One region of the Protofrankia sp. CiP1_Cm_nod3 genome, then DNA from elsewhere that is predicted to be linked to it. Evidence: riboswitches for the same ligand, from Rfam matches in the RefSeq annotation. Region 1 holds a riboswitch; the other holds the start of a gene.
The links. A riboswitch is a leader RNA that binds a small molecule or an ion and turns the genes downstream of it on or off. The one in region 1 is predicted to bind cyclic di-AMP.
Positions count from the first base shown of each region.

Region 2: it holds a riboswitch for cyclic di-AMP, as region 1 does, so the genes downstream of both, AC5LUJ_RS18655 (C40 family peptidase) here and AC5LUJ_RS10360 (transglycosylase family protein) in region 1, are expected to answer to the same signal.

Region 1 is NZ_CEVIVD010000040.1:20,197-30,085, forward strand. Features, by position in the region: gene AC5LUJ_RS10355 (transglycosylase family protein) at 1-575, shown strand, start outside; cyclic di-AMP (ydaO/yuaA leader) riboswitch at 1,177-1,342, shown strand; gene AC5LUJ_RS10360 (transglycosylase family protein) at 1,348-2,091, shown strand; gene AC5LUJ_RS10365 (DUF3151 domain-containing protein) at 2,326-2,760, shown strand; gene AC5LUJ_RS10370 (ATP-binding protein) at 2,869-3,228, shown strand; gene AC5LUJ_RS10375 (hypothetical protein) at 3,570-4,475, shown strand; gene AC5LUJ_RS10380 (DUF6247 family protein) at 4,681-5,055, shown strand; gene AC5LUJ_RS10385 (hypothetical protein) at 5,498-5,755, shown strand; gene AC5LUJ_RS10390 (hypothetical protein) at 5,903-6,055, opposite strand; gene AC5LUJ_RS10395 (hypothetical protein) at 6,207-6,431, opposite strand; gene AC5LUJ_RS10400 (type I restriction endonuclease subunit R) at 6,679-9,889, opposite strand, start outside.
Region 2 is NZ_CEVIVD010000118.1:1,004-8,585, reverse strand. Features, by position in the region: gene tadA (tRNA adenosine(34) deaminase TadA) at 1-435, opposite strand, end outside; gene AC5LUJ_RS18680 (tRNA adenosine deaminase-associated protein) at 437-922, opposite strand; gene AC5LUJ_RS18675 (MurT ligase domain-containing protein) at 1,428-2,693, shown strand; gene AC5LUJ_RS18670 (type 1 glutamine amidotransferase) at 2,749-3,495, shown strand; gene AC5LUJ_RS18665 (MarR family winged helix-turn-helix transcriptional regulator) at 3,607-4,134, opposite strand; gene AC5LUJ_RS18660 (CE1 family esterase) at 4,390-5,040, shown strand; gene AC5LUJ_RS18655 (C40 family peptidase) at 5,444-6,418, opposite strand; cyclic di-AMP (ydaO/yuaA leader) riboswitch at 6,607-6,782, opposite strand; partial or broken gene AC5LUJ_RS18650 (4-hydroxybenzoate 3-monooxygenase) at 7,306-7,582, shown strand, end outside.

The DNA.
Region 1 (9,889 bases):
GGGCGCAGCTACGCCAGTGCGAGTCCGGGGGGGACTACACCGTCAATACCGGCAACGGTTATTACGGTGCCTACCAGTTCTCGCTGAGCACCTGGCAGAGCCTCGGCTACCCGGGGCTGCCCAGCGACGCCTTGCCAGCCACCCAGGACGAGGCCGCGCTGAGACTGGCCAACCGGTCCGGCTTCGGCCAGTGGCCGGTCTGCGGCCAGGGGATGGGCGCCGACCAGCTGGTGGCGAGCGCCAGCTCGTCCGGGGCCGGATCGCCCAGCACCGGCACCGGCACCGGCACCGGCTCGGCGGGCGCGGCCGGGTCGACCGGGGCCCAACGCTGGGTGGTGCGTCAGAGCGCGCAGAGTCTCGCGGACAACACGCTGTTCACCACCGGGCTGATCTATCAGGTGCGCTCGGACGTACGAGCCTGGCAGCGCCAGATGAACAGGCTCGGCTACCGGATCAGGATCGACGGCCGCTACGGCCCCCAGTCCGCCTTCGCCGCCACCCTCCTGCAGAACTCGCGGGGACTGCAGGTGGACGGTATCTGCGGCCCACGGACCTGGACGGCCACCTTCGACTGAACACGGCCAGCCAACCAACCGGCCAACCGGCCGAACAGCCGGCCGAACAGCCGGCAACTGGCCGAACGACCCAGCGGTCGAACGGCCTCTGGCGGACGGCACCGCCCACCGGCGGCACGCACAGTCCGCACACAGCCGGCCCACCCGTGGCTGGACATCCGACCGGACCGGGCTGGCGCGCCATGGACAGCGCAGCCACGATCCCCTTTCATGCCAGGCCTCCGGCCGCATCCAGGAGAACCCCGGATGCGGCCGGCCCGGATCCGGCCCGGCAGGGCCGGGGACCGCTCCGGACGGCTCCGCTTCCCGGAGTGCCCCAGAAGTGACAACAAGCACATTCACGATACGAAAGAAACTTCGTCCGTCACCATAAGTCACAGAAATCGGAGAAGGCGACCCCGCCGCGGGGCGGAGTCACACCGTCAGCTACGGTGACACGTTCAAGGCGCTTAGCCCATTCGGGTGATAACAGTCACGTCGGTGTAGTTCATCCGACACCCCGATTTGCTTCGATAGAACCAGACTCGCTAGAGTCCTCCCCACTCGCCGGATCGGTGAGGCCGCCCGGACGGACGCCGAGTCCTGTCCCCGTTCGGTACGGCCCGAGCTACCGCGGAGCCACAAGGACAGGATCGGGGGAACCACCATCCGGACGTCCGTCCACGGAGTCCTTGGGGTAAAGCCGGCAGTGCCTCCTGGTGCCACCGGCCGGGCCTGATTCCCGCCCGCACCCGACAGCTCACCTCGTAGGCGACGGGAAGGACCGACCCACATGCCGTCTGGTGGCAGGCACCGCGCCCCGCAACCTCCCTCCACCGTCATGAAGGTCCTGCGTACCACCGGTGCCGTGACGGCACTCGTGAGCAGTGGCCTGGCTGTCACGACCGCACCCGCAAGCGCCGCGACCGCTGACGACTTCGCCAAACTCCGCCAGTGTGAGTCCGGCGGGAACTATCTGATCAACACCGGCAACGGCTACTACGGCGCCTACCAGTTCGACGCCCAGACCTGGCATGCCCTGGGCTACTCCGGCCTGCCCAGCGGCGCGCCGCCGACGCTTCAGGACGAGGCTGCCTACAAGCTCTACAACGCCCGTGGCTGGTCCCCGTGGCCGTCCTGCGCGTCCAAGCTGGGCCTGAGCCGTAGCGGCCCGGCACCGTCGTCCAGCGGTATCGTCGCCCCCAGCGCTCCCACCACCAGCCCGGTACAGCGTGCGATTACTCCGGTGCAGCCAGCGATGACGCTGGAACGCGCCAAGGCCCTGCTGAACTCCGAGAACTTCACCGGGACGGCGCTGTCCAGCACACTGGCCGGCGAGGTCCGCCCCGACGCCTACGTCTGGCAGAGCGAGATGCGTCAGAAGAGGTTCATCCTCCAGGTGGACGGACGCTTCGGGCGGGAGTCCCAGGGACTGGCATCGCTCTACTCGTATCTGACCCGGGTGGACGACGGCGGCGCTGGAGTGGTCGGCAAGAACCTCTGGGACGTCACCGTCACCAACCCGACCGTCCTGTAGCATACCGGGTGCACCTTTTGTACCATTTTATGACTTTGAAATTTTGCGGCTAAAGGTCACGGGACGCTCAACGCCGTTCCTTTGCCGCCGGGTCGCGGCCGGGTGCCCTGCCCGCCTCGTACCCCGATCAGGTGATGGACCTGCCGGCTCTCCCCCTCCCGGCGGGTCCATCATCTGACGGACTTCCCCCTCCGGCTGGCTGCGCGGCCGGCCGGATCCGGCAGGATGAGCCCCATGACACCCTCGCCCGAACGACCGGATCTGCTCGGTGGCCCACCACCGGCCAAGCTCACCATCGATCCCGCCGCGGCGCAGGCGCTGAGCGCCGGCGAGGATCCGCAGACCGTCGCCGGCCGTTTTCCCGGCTCCAGCCTCGCCTGGGCAACCCTGGCCGAACGCTCCCTCGACGCCGGCAGCCCGGTGACCAGCTACGCCTACGCCAGGACGGGATACCATCGCGGCCTCGACCAGCTACGCCGCGCGGGCTGGCGCGGGCACGGGCCGATCCCGTGGTCCCACGAGCCCAACCAGGGCTTCCTGCGGGCGCTCGCGGCACTGGCCCGCGCGGCCACCGCGATCGGCGAGACCGAGGAGGCCACCCGCTGTCGCGACTTCCTCGCCGACAGCGACCCCCAGGCATCCGACGTCCTGGGGCTCAAGGCCACCTGAAGCCACCGGAGAGGCCCCGCGCGGCAACCCGCCAGCATGGGCCGCCAACGGCTCGCCGGCACTCTACTGACGTCCGATGTAAGTTACGGGCGATGCAGGCAGAGGCGGATGACGTTCGTCAACCGCACCGGAGAGCTTGCCGCGCTGGAACGCTGGTGGGCCTCGACCGACCCGCGGCCGGTGGTGGTCTGGGGACGGCGCAGAGTCGGCAAGACCGCCCTGCCGCACCGCTTCGTCGCCGGACGGCGGTCGGTCTTCCACACCGACGCCGGCCGCGCCGCCCGCGGCGAACTGGCGCAGCTGTCCGTCGCGGGCTCGCTGGTGCCGGCCAGCGGGACGCGGACCGGCCAGGCCCGATCCGCCTCGCCGTCTGCGCCCGCGAGGAGATCCGCAACCCGCCACCCGGAATCCTCACCGTCACGGCCGACGACATCTTCTCCCCGCTCTGACGCCTTCTCCCCGTCCTGACGCCGCGCCGGGCCCCGGGACCGATCCGCTGTCGACAGGTCGGCAGGAGCACTGAAGCGCGGCGGACACCGTCTCGATCCACGAAGTCCGTAAACCGCCTCGGGTGGGCCGGTGTCTCGGGGCGACGCGGCAAACCGGTCGGCACGACAAACGATGTGAATCCAGGATTGTGGCCACGGCACCGAATTCACGTCGTTCGGCAGCCAACGCCGCGGTCACGGCCGTGGTCGCCGGAACAGCGGACGGAACAACCGCCGGAACAGTGGCCTTGTTGTTTGCTGATACCGGTTTCAGCACGGACAAGGCCCGATGTATGCGGATCCGGTGCATACCGTGCTTCCATGCCCTCTGCCGAACACGAATCCCCGGTCGCCCTGACCAAGCTTGACCCGGACCTGATGGCCTGGCTGTTGGCCACCGTGTTCGACGTCAAAATGCCCGATTACCACCACGCTCGCACCGAGGCCACCGACGTCCGCGTCATGGTCCCGCGCACCTACCACGCCGACGGCATGGTGCTGTTCTGCGATCCGGTGGACCGGCCGCTGCTGGCGGCCGTGCTGGAGATCCAGCGTGGCCGGGACCTCGCGAAACAGCGAACTTGGAAGCTGTACGTGGCCCAACTGGAGGCCGAGCTGGACGTCGACACGGCGCTCGTGGTCTTCTGCCCCGACCCGGCGACAGCCCGCTGGTACCGGCGCATGCTCCCCCCGGACGGGCCGAGCGGCCTGCTGCTCCGGCCGCTGATCTTTACGCCGGGTGACGTGCCGCTGGTGGTGGACGTACGGCTGGCCCGGGCGAACCCGGCGCTGGCGGTGCTCTCCGCACTCTGCCACGGCGGTGGCGCCGAGGTGGACGCGATGTTCCCGGCGTTGTTGGAAGCGTTGCGTTCCGTAGGCCCACAGAAAGAGATCTTGTACTATGACGTCGTACTGGCCGGGCTGCCCGAAGCGGCCCGGATCCGTTGGGAGGCTTTCATGACCACCACCGCCGATTACGAGTACCGCAGCGAACTGCTCCGCAACACCGCCGCTCAGGGGAAGGCCGAGGGGAAGGCCGAGGGGAAGGCCGAGGGGAAGGCGCAGGGGAAGGGAGAAGACATCCTGACCGTGCTCGACACGCGCGGCGTGCCGGTGCCCGAGGCGGTACGCGAGAAAATCCTGGCCTCCACCGACCTGACCCAACTGGACGTCTGGCTGCGCCGCGCGGTCACCGCGGCCACCGCCGCCGACGTCGTCCACGAGTAGCACACCCAAGCGATCTCCCACCTACCCACCGCCGCTGGCCCAGCCCTCGGCGAAGGTCCCTGTCTGGGTTGTGACGAGGTCGATCGCATCCCGCGCCGCGACCGGCGGGCGGCAACCGTTCTGCTGACCTGCCCTGTCGACGGGAACAGCGGATCACACGGGCGACCACTTCTCCTCCCCGTTGCTCCACCTACGGGGTGGAACAATGGATCGCATGGCCGACACCATCCCGATCTACGGGGTCCGCAACCGCGTTGAGAAGAACGGGCCCGCGATCCGCGATGCGCTCCGTCCAGACGATCGCGACATGTTCGTGGCGGAACTGCGGATCGCGCTGGCGGAGGCGGACAACACCCTCAACCTCGACCCGGTGAGCGTGGTGATCGACAAGTGGTGGGGGCAGGCGGTGCTCACCGCCAACCCAGAGATCGAAACCGGCGCTCTCGCGGACCGTCGACGCATAGCGGCCGGAGACCCCACCGTGCTCGGAGCGACCACCTCATACCCAGCCGGGGATCCGGAGGTGACCAATGGCCAGATACACGATCCGCTGGGTCACCTACGCCGAGCAACAGCGTGACACACTACCCCCCGAGGGCCGCCATGAGCTTGACGCTCTCCTGAACCGGCTGGTCGACGACCCCTATCGTCAGGGCACCTACAACAAGCGCACCGAACTGTGGCGGGCGGTCTTCGGGTACGGACTGCTGACATACAGCATCGAAGACCGATTGCTCACCATTACCGCGCTCCGAGTCACCTGGATCTTAAAACACTGATCAAGCAGCACGAATCCCATCCACAACCACCCGCACAGACCATGATCGGCATAATTTTGTCGTTGTATACTCTTTTTGGCCGCAAAAGCGTACACAACGACAAACTCACGCTGATCTCCACCGATGCCCGGACGTCCATCGACCCATATCGTCGTTCGTGAGGATGCGTGTGGCTACCTACCGGTGCTTTGGGGCGTACTGGCCGGGCTGCCCGAAGCGGCCCGGATCCGTTGGGAGGCTTTCATGACCACCACCGCCGATTACGAGTACCGCAGCGAACTGCTCCGCAACACCGCCGCTCAGGGGAAGGCCGAGGGGAAGGCCGAGGGGAAGGCGCAGGGGAAGGGAGAAGACATCCTGACCGTGCTCGACACGCGCGGCGTGCCGGTGCCCGAGGCGGTACGCGAGAAAATCCTGGCCTCCACCGACCTGACCCAACTGGACGTCTGGCTGCGCCGCGCGGTCACCGCGGCCACCGCCGCCGACATCATCGACGGGTAGCACGCCCAAGCGGCCCCCCACCCAGCTGTCGCCTGACGGTCCGCGACGGCGACATCATCCCGGCCGCCTAGCGGCTGCATCCCGAAACGGGACAGGCGTCGTGCTGGCCGGGTCTCGAGTCGCGTTGGTGTTGGTGATCGGCGCCTGCTAGGCGTCGGTGAGTTCGCGGGCCTGGGTGCCGACCTCGCGGATCATCCGCTCCCAGTCGGGAGTCGCGCCGCCGGCCACGTGGATCGCGGTGCGCGTGGCGGTGAGGGACTTGTGCAGAGCCTCTTCGAGGGAGTCAGCATCGACGATCATTGTGACGTCGATGCGGCCGGTGCTGAGAGTCGCGCCAAGGTCGGGGTCGGTGACGTTGTGCAGGTTATACAGAGTGTCAGCAAGGAGATCAGTGAGGCGTCAAGACCGTCGAGCGGGCCACTGGCCTTGAGCTCGATCATGGTGTAGTACGTCACGACATGTCCTCCTTCCAGGATGTCCGGCTCTTCAGATACCCGCGGAGGTTCTTCCCGTAGTTGGGGTCGGACAGGGTGAGGTGCACGAACTTCTTGTGAAGCTCACCACAGGTGCAGAACATCTTGAAGTAGCCCTTGCCCCTGTCAACCTTCCAGCCCTGCTTCTCCGCGCTCCGTAGAACGGCCTCCAGCTCCTTGATCGGGTGCCGTGGCCTGAGCATCCCTCAGCCTCCGCTCGAACTTACCCACGTCGCCGGTCGGACACAGTGTTTCGCGGCTAATTACACAAGTGCAATTCGCCATGCGTGGTCTTTTCGTGGCCATACGCGAGGTCCTGATGTGTTGAGACGGTTGGATTCCGCCTCTCAGGGCGGTCGTGGGGTCGTTCACCGGGCATGGCGCCTTCCATCGCGGCGTAGACGCGGCGTCCCGACAGTTGGATGACCCCCGCTCGCGGGTCAGCGGCGGTCAGCGGTCGGTGCCGGCGGCCCAGTCCTCGGCGAAGGTTTCTGTCTGGGCGATGACGAGGTCGATCGCCTCCCGGGCCGCGTCCGGGGGGTAGCCGTGCCGGGCGAGCAGGCGTTTGATGATGGTGCGCATCCGCGCCCGGACGTCCTCGCGGATCGTCCAGTCGATGGTCACCGACTTCCTGACCTGGACGACGAGGTCGCGCGCGATCGCGGCGAGCTTGTCGTCCCCCAGCTCCCTGACGGCGGAGGCGTTCTGCGCGACGGCATCGTAGAACGCGAGCTCGTCGGTGGACAGCGGTGGTGTGAAGCGTCGGCCGCGGTCACCCTCGGTGTTCACCTCCCTGGCCATCTCCGCCAGTTTGGTGAGGATCTCGGCGGCGGTCAGGTGCTGGTTGCGGTAGGCGTTCATCAGCTCGACGAGCCGGTCGGAGAAGCTGCGCCGGCGGACGATGTTGTGCCGCGTGACCTGACGCATGGTCTGTTCGACGGCCCGCCGCAGCGCCTCGATCGCGAGGTTCGGGGTCTTCGACGCCCGCAGCCGCTCCAGGTATGCCTCGTCCAGGTGGGAGAGGTCGGGGGGCCGGGAGATCCCGGCCGCCTCGTAGAGGTCGGTGACGCCGCCGGCCTCGATCGTCGCGGCGGTGAGCTGGCGCAGCAGGATCTCGACCTCGTCGGGGACGGGCAGGCCGGCGGCCCGCCGCTCCTCGGCGTCCAGTTTGGCCATCGACACCCGGACGGCGTGGAAGAACGCGATGTCGGGGCGCAGGTCGTCCAGCTCGTCCCGGACGGCGCACAGCGCGTAGGCCCGTTCGAGGCGGGCGGCGGCGTCGCGGAACCGGGCTGCGCGCGGGAGCTGGCCGTCCCGTGCCGTGTTCCCCGGCCGGGCCGGGTCGTGCAGGTACTCGATGGTGCCGTACAGGGCGTCCTTGTAGGCCGTCCGGGTGCCGGCGGCGAGCGCCGCCCGCCAGTCGTGGTCGGTGAGGATCCTGACGATGACGTCGTGCAGGTCACGGACCTTGCCGATCATCTCGCCGATGTCGCGGCCGAGGGGCTGCTGCGCCTGATCGGTGGAGGTGTACTCGGCGAGCGCCGCACGCAGCCGGTCGGCCACCGGGGCGTAGGCGACGAGCAGGCCGTCCCGCTTGTTGCGGTGGGTGCGGTTGACCCGGGCGATGGCCTGCATGAGCGCGGCGCCGCGCATCGGCCTGTCGAGGTACATCGTGTGCAGTGGCGGCGCGTCGAACCCGGTGAGCAGCATCGACTGCACGATGACCAGTTCGAGCGGGTCGTCGGCGTCACGCACCCGGGACTGGATCACCTTGTTCTGGGACGGCCGCCGGACGTGCTTGAAGATCTCGCCCTTGTCGTCGGTGTTCCCCGTGTAGACGACCTTGATCTTCCCGCGGTCGACGGCGTCGTCGTGCCAGCCGGGGCGCAGCTCGACGATCTCCCGGTACAGGTCCGCGCAGATCTGCCGGGTGGCGCAGACGATCATCCCTTTGCCGGGGCCGTCGATGAACGGGCGCATCCGGTCGGAGCGCGCCTCCCAGTGTTTGACGATGTCGCTCGCCAGGGTCCGGACCCGGGCCGGCGCGCCGTAGAGCGCGTTCATCGCGGCGACGCTGCGGCGCACCCGCTCCTGCTCCGCCTCGTCCAGCCCGGCGGTGATCTCGTCGGCCCGGGTGTCGATCGTCTCGGGGTCGACGCCCGGCGGCAGTTCGAGCGGGATGAGCCGGCTTTCGTGGTAGACGCGGACGGTCGCCCCGTCCTCGACGGCCCGGGTGAGGTCGTAGGTGTCGATGTAGTCGCCGAACACCTTGCGGGTGTCGCGGTCCACCTCCGACAGGGGGGTGCCGGTGAACGCGAGGAACGTCGCCTTCGGTAACGCCTCGCGCAGCCGGAGGGCGAACCCGTCGAGATTGTCGTAGTGGCTGCGATGCGCCTCGTCCACGATCACGATGATGTTCAGCCGGTTGGAGAGCAGCGGGTGCGCCGACTTCGCCTCCCGCTCCTCCTTCGTCAGGCCGAACTTCTGCAGGGTGGTGAACAGAATGCCGCCGGTCGTGCGGCTCGACAGCTCCGTGCGGAGCGTTTCGCGGCTATCGATCCGCACGGGTTTGCTCGGCAGCAGCAGGCTGGCATTGAACACCCCGTGGAGCTGGTCGTCGAGGTCGATCCGGTCGGTGAGCACCAGGATCGTCGGGTTCGCCAGCCGCGGGTCGACGCTGGCCTGGTAGGCGTAGAGCTCCATCTCCATCGACTTGCCGGAGCCCTGGGTGTGCCAGACGACACCAGCCTTCCCGTCGCCGCGGATCGCCTCGACGGTCTTCTCCACCGCCCGGCTGACGGCGAAGTACTGGTGCGCCTTCGCGATCCGCTTCCGCAGGCCCGAGCCGCCCACACTGGCGAACGTGACATAGCCGCGCAGCAGCTCGAGGAACCGGCGCTGGTCGAACAGGCCGTGCAGCAGCACGCTCTGCGCGTCGTCGTAGCGGACGTCGTCAACGTCGCGTGGCTGCCCGCCGGGGTTTCCCTCCCGGCGTACCGGCTGGCCTTTCTCGTCGACGTTCCACGGCGCGAAATGGTTGAACGGGGTGAACGGGGTGCCATAGCGGGCGGTCACCCCGTCGGCGACGGCAAACAGCACGGTGGCCCGGAACGCCAGCGGCCATTCGGCCACGTAGTTCATCAGCTTCTGGTGCGCGACCCGCAGGTCGCCCTTTTCGGCGCCGGCGTTCTTCAGCTCGACGACGGCGACCGGCAGGCCGTTGAGGTACAGGACGAGATCACAGCGGATGCCGTTACGGTTACGGTCGTCGATCCGCACCTGGCTGGCGACGACATAGTCGTTCACCTCCGGATCGCGGAAATCGATCAGCCAGATGGTCGGGGTGTGCTCGGCACCATATTCGTCGACTACGGTGACGGAACGCATCCCGCGCGCCATGAACTCGTGCAGCCGATGGTTCTCCGCGATCGCGTCCCGGGATTCGGACGCGAGCACCACGCCGACGGCATCGTCGACAGCGCTGGCCGGCAGATCCGGATTGATCTGACTGATCGCGTCCCGCAGCCGCTCGACAAGAATCGGCTCAGCCCAGTCCTTCCGCTCCCCACTACCCGGCCCGAGCTGGGCACCCTTCACCGGCTGCCACCCAAGCTCCCCCAGCGTGTCAACGGCCGCCTGCTCCCAGTCAGCCTCGCTCCAG
Region 2 (7,582 bases), on a different contig from region 1:
CTCCTGTTCCCGCACGCCCGTGACCACCTCGGCGCGGTGGCGGAGGCGTGGGTCGCGGACGGTGTCCCACAGCGAGCCGGCGGCGCCTGCCTTGGGGTCGTACGCGCCGTAGACGAGGCGGCCCACCTGGGCCAGGAGCAGCGCGCCCGCGCACATCGCGCACGGCTCCAGGGTGACGACCAGGGTCGTCCCGGGCAGCCGCCAGGTGCCGGCATGTGCCGCGGCGGCGCGCAGCGCCACGACCTCGGCGTGGGCGGTCGGGTCCCGCTCGGCCTCGCGGGCGTTGCGGCCCCGGCCGATGATCGTTCCGTCGGCGTCGGCGACCACGGCGCCGACCGGGACGTCCCCGGTTGTCAGGGCCCGCCGCGCCTCTGCCAGGGCGGCGCCCATCAGCGCGGCGAGGCCGGGCGTGCCCGGGTGGGGGAGGCCCCCCATGTCAGCTCCCGATCTCGTCCAGGATGTCGGCGCAACCGGCACGCTCGCTGATCGCCGTCACCACGTCCGCCGGCAGGAGGCCCTCTTCCGTGATCAGTTCGAGTAGCGTGTCGGCGTCCGTGCCGAGATCGGCGAGCAGGTCGAGGTCACCGACGGGCTGTCCGCCGGCCGGTGTGTCGTCGGAGTCGTCGTCGAGGCCACGCCGGCCCACCGGTGGCAGCGCGCTGGCGAAGAGCCGGTCGGCGAGGGCCGAGGTGAACAGCACCCGGTGGTCGGACAGGAACACCCGTGGGTCGCTGATGTCGCCTTCCACCCGCACGATGCCCAGGTACTCGTCATCCTCCTCGACGAAGGCGACGGCGAGCTCGGGGGAGATGTCGTGCAGCAGCTCCGCAAGTATGTCAAGGTCGTCGATGTTGTCGAGGTCGATCTCATGCGCGCTCCAGCGTCCGCGGATGCGGCCGATGGCGCTGGCTTTCTGGGTCACCGAGTTCTCCCACGGTCTTGTGTCGCGTCCATACCAACTCCGAGTGCCCACCCGGCGGCCACTGGCTCCGAGCGTCCGCCCGGCGCCGGCGGCCCGCGGTCCCCGGCCGGGCCGCATCCCCGCCCGGGCCGCTTGTCACGACGGGGCACAGCGGTAGCGGTCCCTACGGACCGGCTGCTCGGTCCATGACGGCCGTCCGCTCGCGTCACCCTGCCGTACCCTGCTCTGTCCCGCCCGGACAGTGATGTCCCGCCCGCGACGCACCCCTGTCGTGCCTGCCTTTGCCGTACCTGCCCCGATGGGGCGCGCCCTTGCCGGACATGCCTGGTGGACAGCCGTCCGGCGCACGTCTTATCACACCTCGTACCACACTCGTACCCCGCCTGTTCGCCACTGCCCGGAGGATGTTCCGAGGCCGCTCTGGAGCTGGTCCGGGACCGACATGGGACGGGTATGACGGGGTGTCGGTCACCGGCGCGGCGGCCCGTGGCACGCTGGGGAGGCGATGAGCACACCCTTCCCGCGCCGGTTCTCCGCCCGCACCCGTGCCGCCCTTGCTGTGGAGAAACTCGCGTCCTCGGCTTCCCGCCAGCTGGGACGCGGATCCGGTGAGATGATCGGCGGCAAGCTTGCCCTGCGGGTCTCCCCGGAGATCCTGTCCGAGGTCGCGGCCGGGCAGCTGGTGGCCTGCGTCAGCGGGACCAACGGCAAGACCACGACCACCCGGCTGCTGGCCCGCGCGCTGGGCACGCTCGGCCCGGTCCGCAGCAACAGCGGTGGCGCCAACATGGCGGCGGGCGTGCTGGCCGCCCTGTCCAAGCCGCCCTACGACGCGGCCGCCGCGCTCGAGGTGGACGAGATCTGGCTGCCCAAGGTGGCCAGGCAGATCCAGCCCCGCGCGGTCATCCTGCTCAACATCAGCCGTGACCAGCTCGACCGGTCGAACGAGACCCGGCGGATCGCGAGCCTCTGGCGTGATCTCGGCGCCGAGCTGCCCGGCGCGACCGCGATCGCCAACGCCGACGACCCGCTGGTGGCCTGGGCCGCCGCCGGCTGGTCGAACCAGGTCTGGGTGTCGGCGGGCCAGAACTGGACGGCGGACGCGATGGTGTGCCCGCAGTGCGCCAGCCTGCTGCACCGCAACGCCACGGGCTGGTGGTGCGGCTGCGGGCTGGCCCGGCCTGAGCCCCTTGTCTCGGTCACCGGGCCGCACGAGCTGCTCTGGTTCGGCCGTCACCTCACGGCGTCGATCGACCTGCCCGGCCGGGTGAACCTCGGCAATGCGGCGATGGCCGCCGCGGCGGCGAAGCTCTTCGGGGTCGAGGTCGAGCAGGCGCTGGCCGCGATGACCGGCCTTGAGGACGTCCAGGGCCGCTACCAGGAGGTCGAGCTCGGCGACTCCGGTACCCGCGGGCGGCTGCTGCTGGCGAAGAACCCGGCCGGCTGGGTGGAGATGATGGAGCTGCTCAACAGCACGCCCACCCGGCCGGTGATCGTTGACTTCAACGCGCAGACCGCTGACGGGCGTGACCCGTCGTGGATCTGGGATGTCCCGTTCGAGCGGCTGCGGGGCCGGCGGGTGCTGGTCACCGGTGGGCGCAAGGAGGACATGAGCGTCCGGCTGGCATACGCGGAGATCCCGCACACGGTCCATCCCGATGCCGAGAGCGCGGCGGCGGTTCTGGACGAGAAGATCGTCGATGTGGTCGCGAACTACACCGCCTTCCGCGACATCCTGGGGCGGGTCGCCCCGGTGAGGACGAACAGTTGACCAAAAAGGTGACCAAAAAGGTGACCATCCACGGTGACATGACCGGGGCCGCGGCATGAGCCGGGAGTCGGCGACCCGGATCGCCCTGATCTACCCGGAGCTGCTCGGGACGTACGGCGACGGCGGCAACGCGACCGTGCTGGCGCAGCGGCTGCGCTGGCGTGGCCTGCCGGCCGAGGTGATCGGCGTCCCGGCCGGGGAGCCGGTGCCGGCCGGCTGCGACATCTATCTGCTCGGCGGCGGTGAGGACGAGCCGCAGGTGCTGGCCGCCGAGGGGCTGCGCCGCAACAGCGCGATCGCGCACGCGGTGGCCCAGGGCGCGGCCGTGCTCGCGGTGTGCGCCGGATACCAGGTGATCGGTGCGTCCTTCCCCGCCGGTGAGGGCCGTATCCACGACGGCCTGGGCCTGGTGGACGTGGAGACGCGACGCTCGTTCGAGCAGCCGGTGCCGCCACGCGCGGTCGGTGACATCGTCGTCGAGCCCGTCCCCGAGCTCGAGCTGCCGTTGCTGCTCGGCTACGAGAACCACGGGGGACGTACCCGGGCACTGCCCAACGGGCACGGCCGGCCGCTCGGGATCGTGCGCAAGGGGGTCGGTAACGGTACCCCGGACCACACCGACGGTGTCGTGGACGGCCGTGTGATCGGTACCTACCTGCACGGTCCGGTCCTCGCGCAGAACCCGGCCCTGGCCGACCTGCTGTTGTCCTGGGTGCATGGCTGGCTGCCGGAACTGGCCGGCCCGCCGGAGACGGAGGTGCTGCGCCAGGCACGCCTGCACGCCCTGGACGTCCATGCCTGACCCGGGGCCGGGCGGCCGCGGGGAACCTTCGGTGGGCGCGGGAAGCAGCCGGGGGGCCTGCGCCCGGACGCGGGGGGAGCGGCCTGTCGCCCGGTGCCCGGCCGTCGGCCGTCAGTCCGTCCTGACGGCCGGCGGGGTGGCGGGTGCGGGACACGGCTCGTCGTGCTGCGGCGGCAGATGGGCGCGGTCGTGTTCGGCGATCGCCACGTTCAGCCGGCTCAGCAGCGCGCCGAAGACACCGAGTTCCTCCTGGTCCCAGGTGCGTACCAGGGTATTGATTTTTTCTACCCGTGCGGAGCGGGTGGCGAGGTAGCGTTGCTGGCCGCGGGTGCTGAGTCTCACCAGCGTCGCCCGCCGGTCGCTGGGATCGGTGGCGCGTTCCACCAGCCCGGCCGTGACAAGCGCGGCGATCTGGCGGCTCACCGTGGAGATGTCCAGGGCGAACACCGTGCCCAGGGTGGTCAGCCGTACGGCGCCGTGTTCGTGGATGTGGCTGAGCAGCAGGTAGGCGGAGCGGTCCAGAACCGTCCCGGACTCGCCGGCGATGGCCATCCGGAAGCGTTCGGCGCGCCGGCCGAACACCGACAGCTCGTGTTCAATCTTGATCAGTCGATGGTCGAGTTCCTGACCACTGTCCACTTCGGCCTCACCCCTGTTCCGGCAGCCGTATGCCCCGCAATCCGATGTTGTCGAGATTCTGGTGGATACACCACGTCAACGAACGAGCCGTGCCGTGGTTGCCGTACCGGACATGCCTGTTTGACTACTTTTAGTAGTCAATCGGTATCGCAAGCTGACTGGGTGTGAGACAGCGCACTCCGGGTGGCCCCGACTTGCCCGCGACGCGAGGCGAATCTGCCGAATCGACGGCTCCTGGTGTGGTTCGGTTGTCTCGTGGTGTCGAATCCGCTGAAAGCCGGGAAACAGCTATGGGCCAAGAACCGCAAGCGGGTGCTGATCATCGGTGCCGTGCTCGTGGTCGCCTGGATCTACGTGTCTCGCTCGGGTAGCCCGGATACCGAGCGGGCGAAGATACCGGCGGGGTACGCCTCCGCCGAACGCGAGCTCGCCGTTCATGCCGACGCCGACCCCGGCAAGCCCCTGCCGCTGGTCCTCGTCCTGCATGACAACAACAGCGACGCGGCTGCGATCGAAAAGATCACCGAAGCCTCGACGCTTGCCGACCGGCAGCACTTCGCCGTGGTCTACCCGGAAGCCGTGGACGGCGAATGGAGGTTGGACGACCCCCGGGGCGCGGACGTGCAGTACCTGCGTGACGTCGTGCGCTACGTGTCGGAGAAGCGGTCGAAGATCGACCAGTCCAAGATCTACATCTGGGGTCTTGGCGAAGGTGGGCGGGCCGCCCTCACGATTGCCTGCGGGGCGCCTGACAACAACCTGAAGTTCGCCGCCGTCGCGGTGGTGGGGCCGGTCGGGCAGGTCCCGAACTGCCCGTCGGGAACCCATGTCCAGCATGTCGACGGGACGTGGGACAAGCAGGTCACGCGCAGCCTGTGGGACTTCTCCAGGAAGCCCAAGGCGTAGGAGCGGGCATCCGGGGTTGGGAGGCCCGCGGAGAAGGCGTCTGATGAGGTTCCAGCCTCGGCCGCGCATCCGGTCGGTGGGAGAGGGCGGCTCCCGCCGACCGGCCGGACTGTGGGGGGGGTCCAGTACGACCGGCCGACGGAAGCCTCTTGTTCCGCCGGGCTTTCCGAGCTGGGGGGGTTGGCTCGGTCCAACCAGCGGAAGTCATCATCGCGGGATGCCGCGGAGCGCCGCCAGGCCGGTGTCGACGTCGACAAGATCGACCTGGCGGCAAGGTTCACGCACAATCGGAGGGGGAGGCCGCGCGGGAACCCGCCTGTGAATTGTTTCTACAGTATATTGGTTGCCACTACGCGAAGCCGCGTACTGACAGCCGGATGTGGACGCGGGCTGACCGGTTCGCTCAGAAAACCCGGCCGACGGAATATGACGTGGTATAGATGGCCCTCAGCGAGACGACATCACCTGACTTGGGTGCCACCCACATCTTACCATCGCCCGCATAAATACCGACGTGGTAGATGTTACCTGGTGCGCCGTAGAAAATCAGGTCACCTGGCTGCTTGTTGTACTGCGATATCCTGGTGGTCGCCTCGTACTGTCCCTCGGCGGTGCGGGGGATGTTGCGTCCCAGCTGCTTGAAGACGTACTGGACCAGTCCTGAGCAGTCGAACGTGTAGGGGCCCTCAGCGCCATAGACGTAGGGCTTCCCGGCCTGCTGGGCCGCGAGATACACCGCCCGTTCACCCAGCGAGCTGGCGGCCGCGAGCGCGCCCGAGATGGCGTTGCTCATGGTCGGGGCATCGAGGCCAGTGATCTGGGGAGAGCGCTGCACGGGCGGGGTGTTGGGAATCACGGTCAACGTGCCGACGTTCGTCGACCGTGTCGAGCGCAGGGCGTCGGTCCCGTCGAAAATCGCAGTGATCTGCGTGGTGGTGAGAACCTTCGCGGTGTAGCTGGTGAAGCCCTGCTCGTTGGTGTAGAGGTGCTTGAAGGTGGCCCATCCCTCCGGCAGCTTCACCTGGACCTTGACAAGCTGATTGACCAGCGGTGCGTGGGTGACCGCGTCCTCGAGGGAGAACCCCATCTCCACCGGCTGGTCGGCCTTCACGGAGACGTCCGGATTCGTGACTTTGAGCACGACGCCGTTCTTGGGATGCAGGTCGGTCTGGTTGAGTACCTGGCTGGTGACCGATCCGGAACCACCCGTGGACAGCGGATTGATGGTCGAGGTGCGCAGGTTGGCCAGTGACGCCTGGCTGCCGAACTGTGATCCAAGCGTTATCGGCGAGGTGACGGAGGCATCGTCGGAGTTCGAGTCGGCCGTGGCGCATCCGGCCAGGGCGACACCGGACACCGCGACGGTACCGGTGGTCACCACGGCGACAGCGGCCCGGGCTCGCGAGCGGCCCGTTCCGGGCTGCGGCGCGGGCGCGCGATGCCGGCCGCGTGCCGGACGGTCGACGTGCCGGTCGATCGGGTGCTGGCGGGACGACGGCGCAGCCGCCTGCGACGAACGCGATCGTACTGCTGGATCAGGCTGCACATCATGCGCAGACAAGGTTGTGATCCTTCCCGTTCGCCTGCGAGGTGAGCTGTCGGGTTCGGGCTGGGCTGCCCGGTGGGTCGCGCGACCATCGCGCTGCACACTTCACCCCGAGGGCGACACCGCGGTTCGATGCCGTCCGGTGGAGGATGGGTCCCCCGCTCCTGCCCTGGTGACGACTCGGAGGGAACACCGGGACCGTGGGCAGGATTCGGCAGTTCGGCCCGGTGCGTCGTGACGTCGGCGCGAGACTAGTTCATACGGATGGCGCTAGTAAACACTAGTCCCTCACAACTACCCCAAGTAGTTGTATGAAGTGTCATAACCGGCTCTTCTACCCCATCCTCCTTCGCCGGCCGGGGCGGCGCCGGGTGCGACCGGCTGGCTTGTGGCCTTCGGTCGCCCGACTGACGTGCCGCTTTCCGTGACTTGCGGGATGCGGAGGATGACAATACGCCATAGCGGCGACAGACGGTCGACCAGGAGCCTTCGAGTACAGATAGTGAGCAATACTGCTACGTTAAGTAGCGATCAAGGCTGCCCATTGGCGGTACTCTGCTCTTTTTACGAAAATTGTCCGATTGGTTGATGCCGAGTTGTCGGCCTTCTGACGCGTGTCGGAATGTGACGTCGTACTCTGGCAGTGCCTCGTCCGGATCGGTCCTTCCAGGTCAGTCACGTGATCAGGGCAGCGTGACGGATGATCAGGAATCGTGCCGATGCTCCCCGGGGAGGCGCTCGCCATGACGCGGTCCGCGTCGGGGTCCGTGCCGGACGGGCGTGGTGTGCGCCAGCCGGACGCGCCCGCCTCCCGGCCGCGTCCTCGCCGGGTGGGCGTTGTTGTGATTGGCGCGGGTGTCGCGGGCCTGGTGGCCGCGGTCGTGCTGGCTCGTCGGGGTATCGACACGCTCGTGCTCGAGGCCGCCAGCCGGGCCAGGGTGGAAAGCCGTCCACGCGCCGGGCTGCTCGGGCCGGCGGCGGTGGACGCCCTGGAGC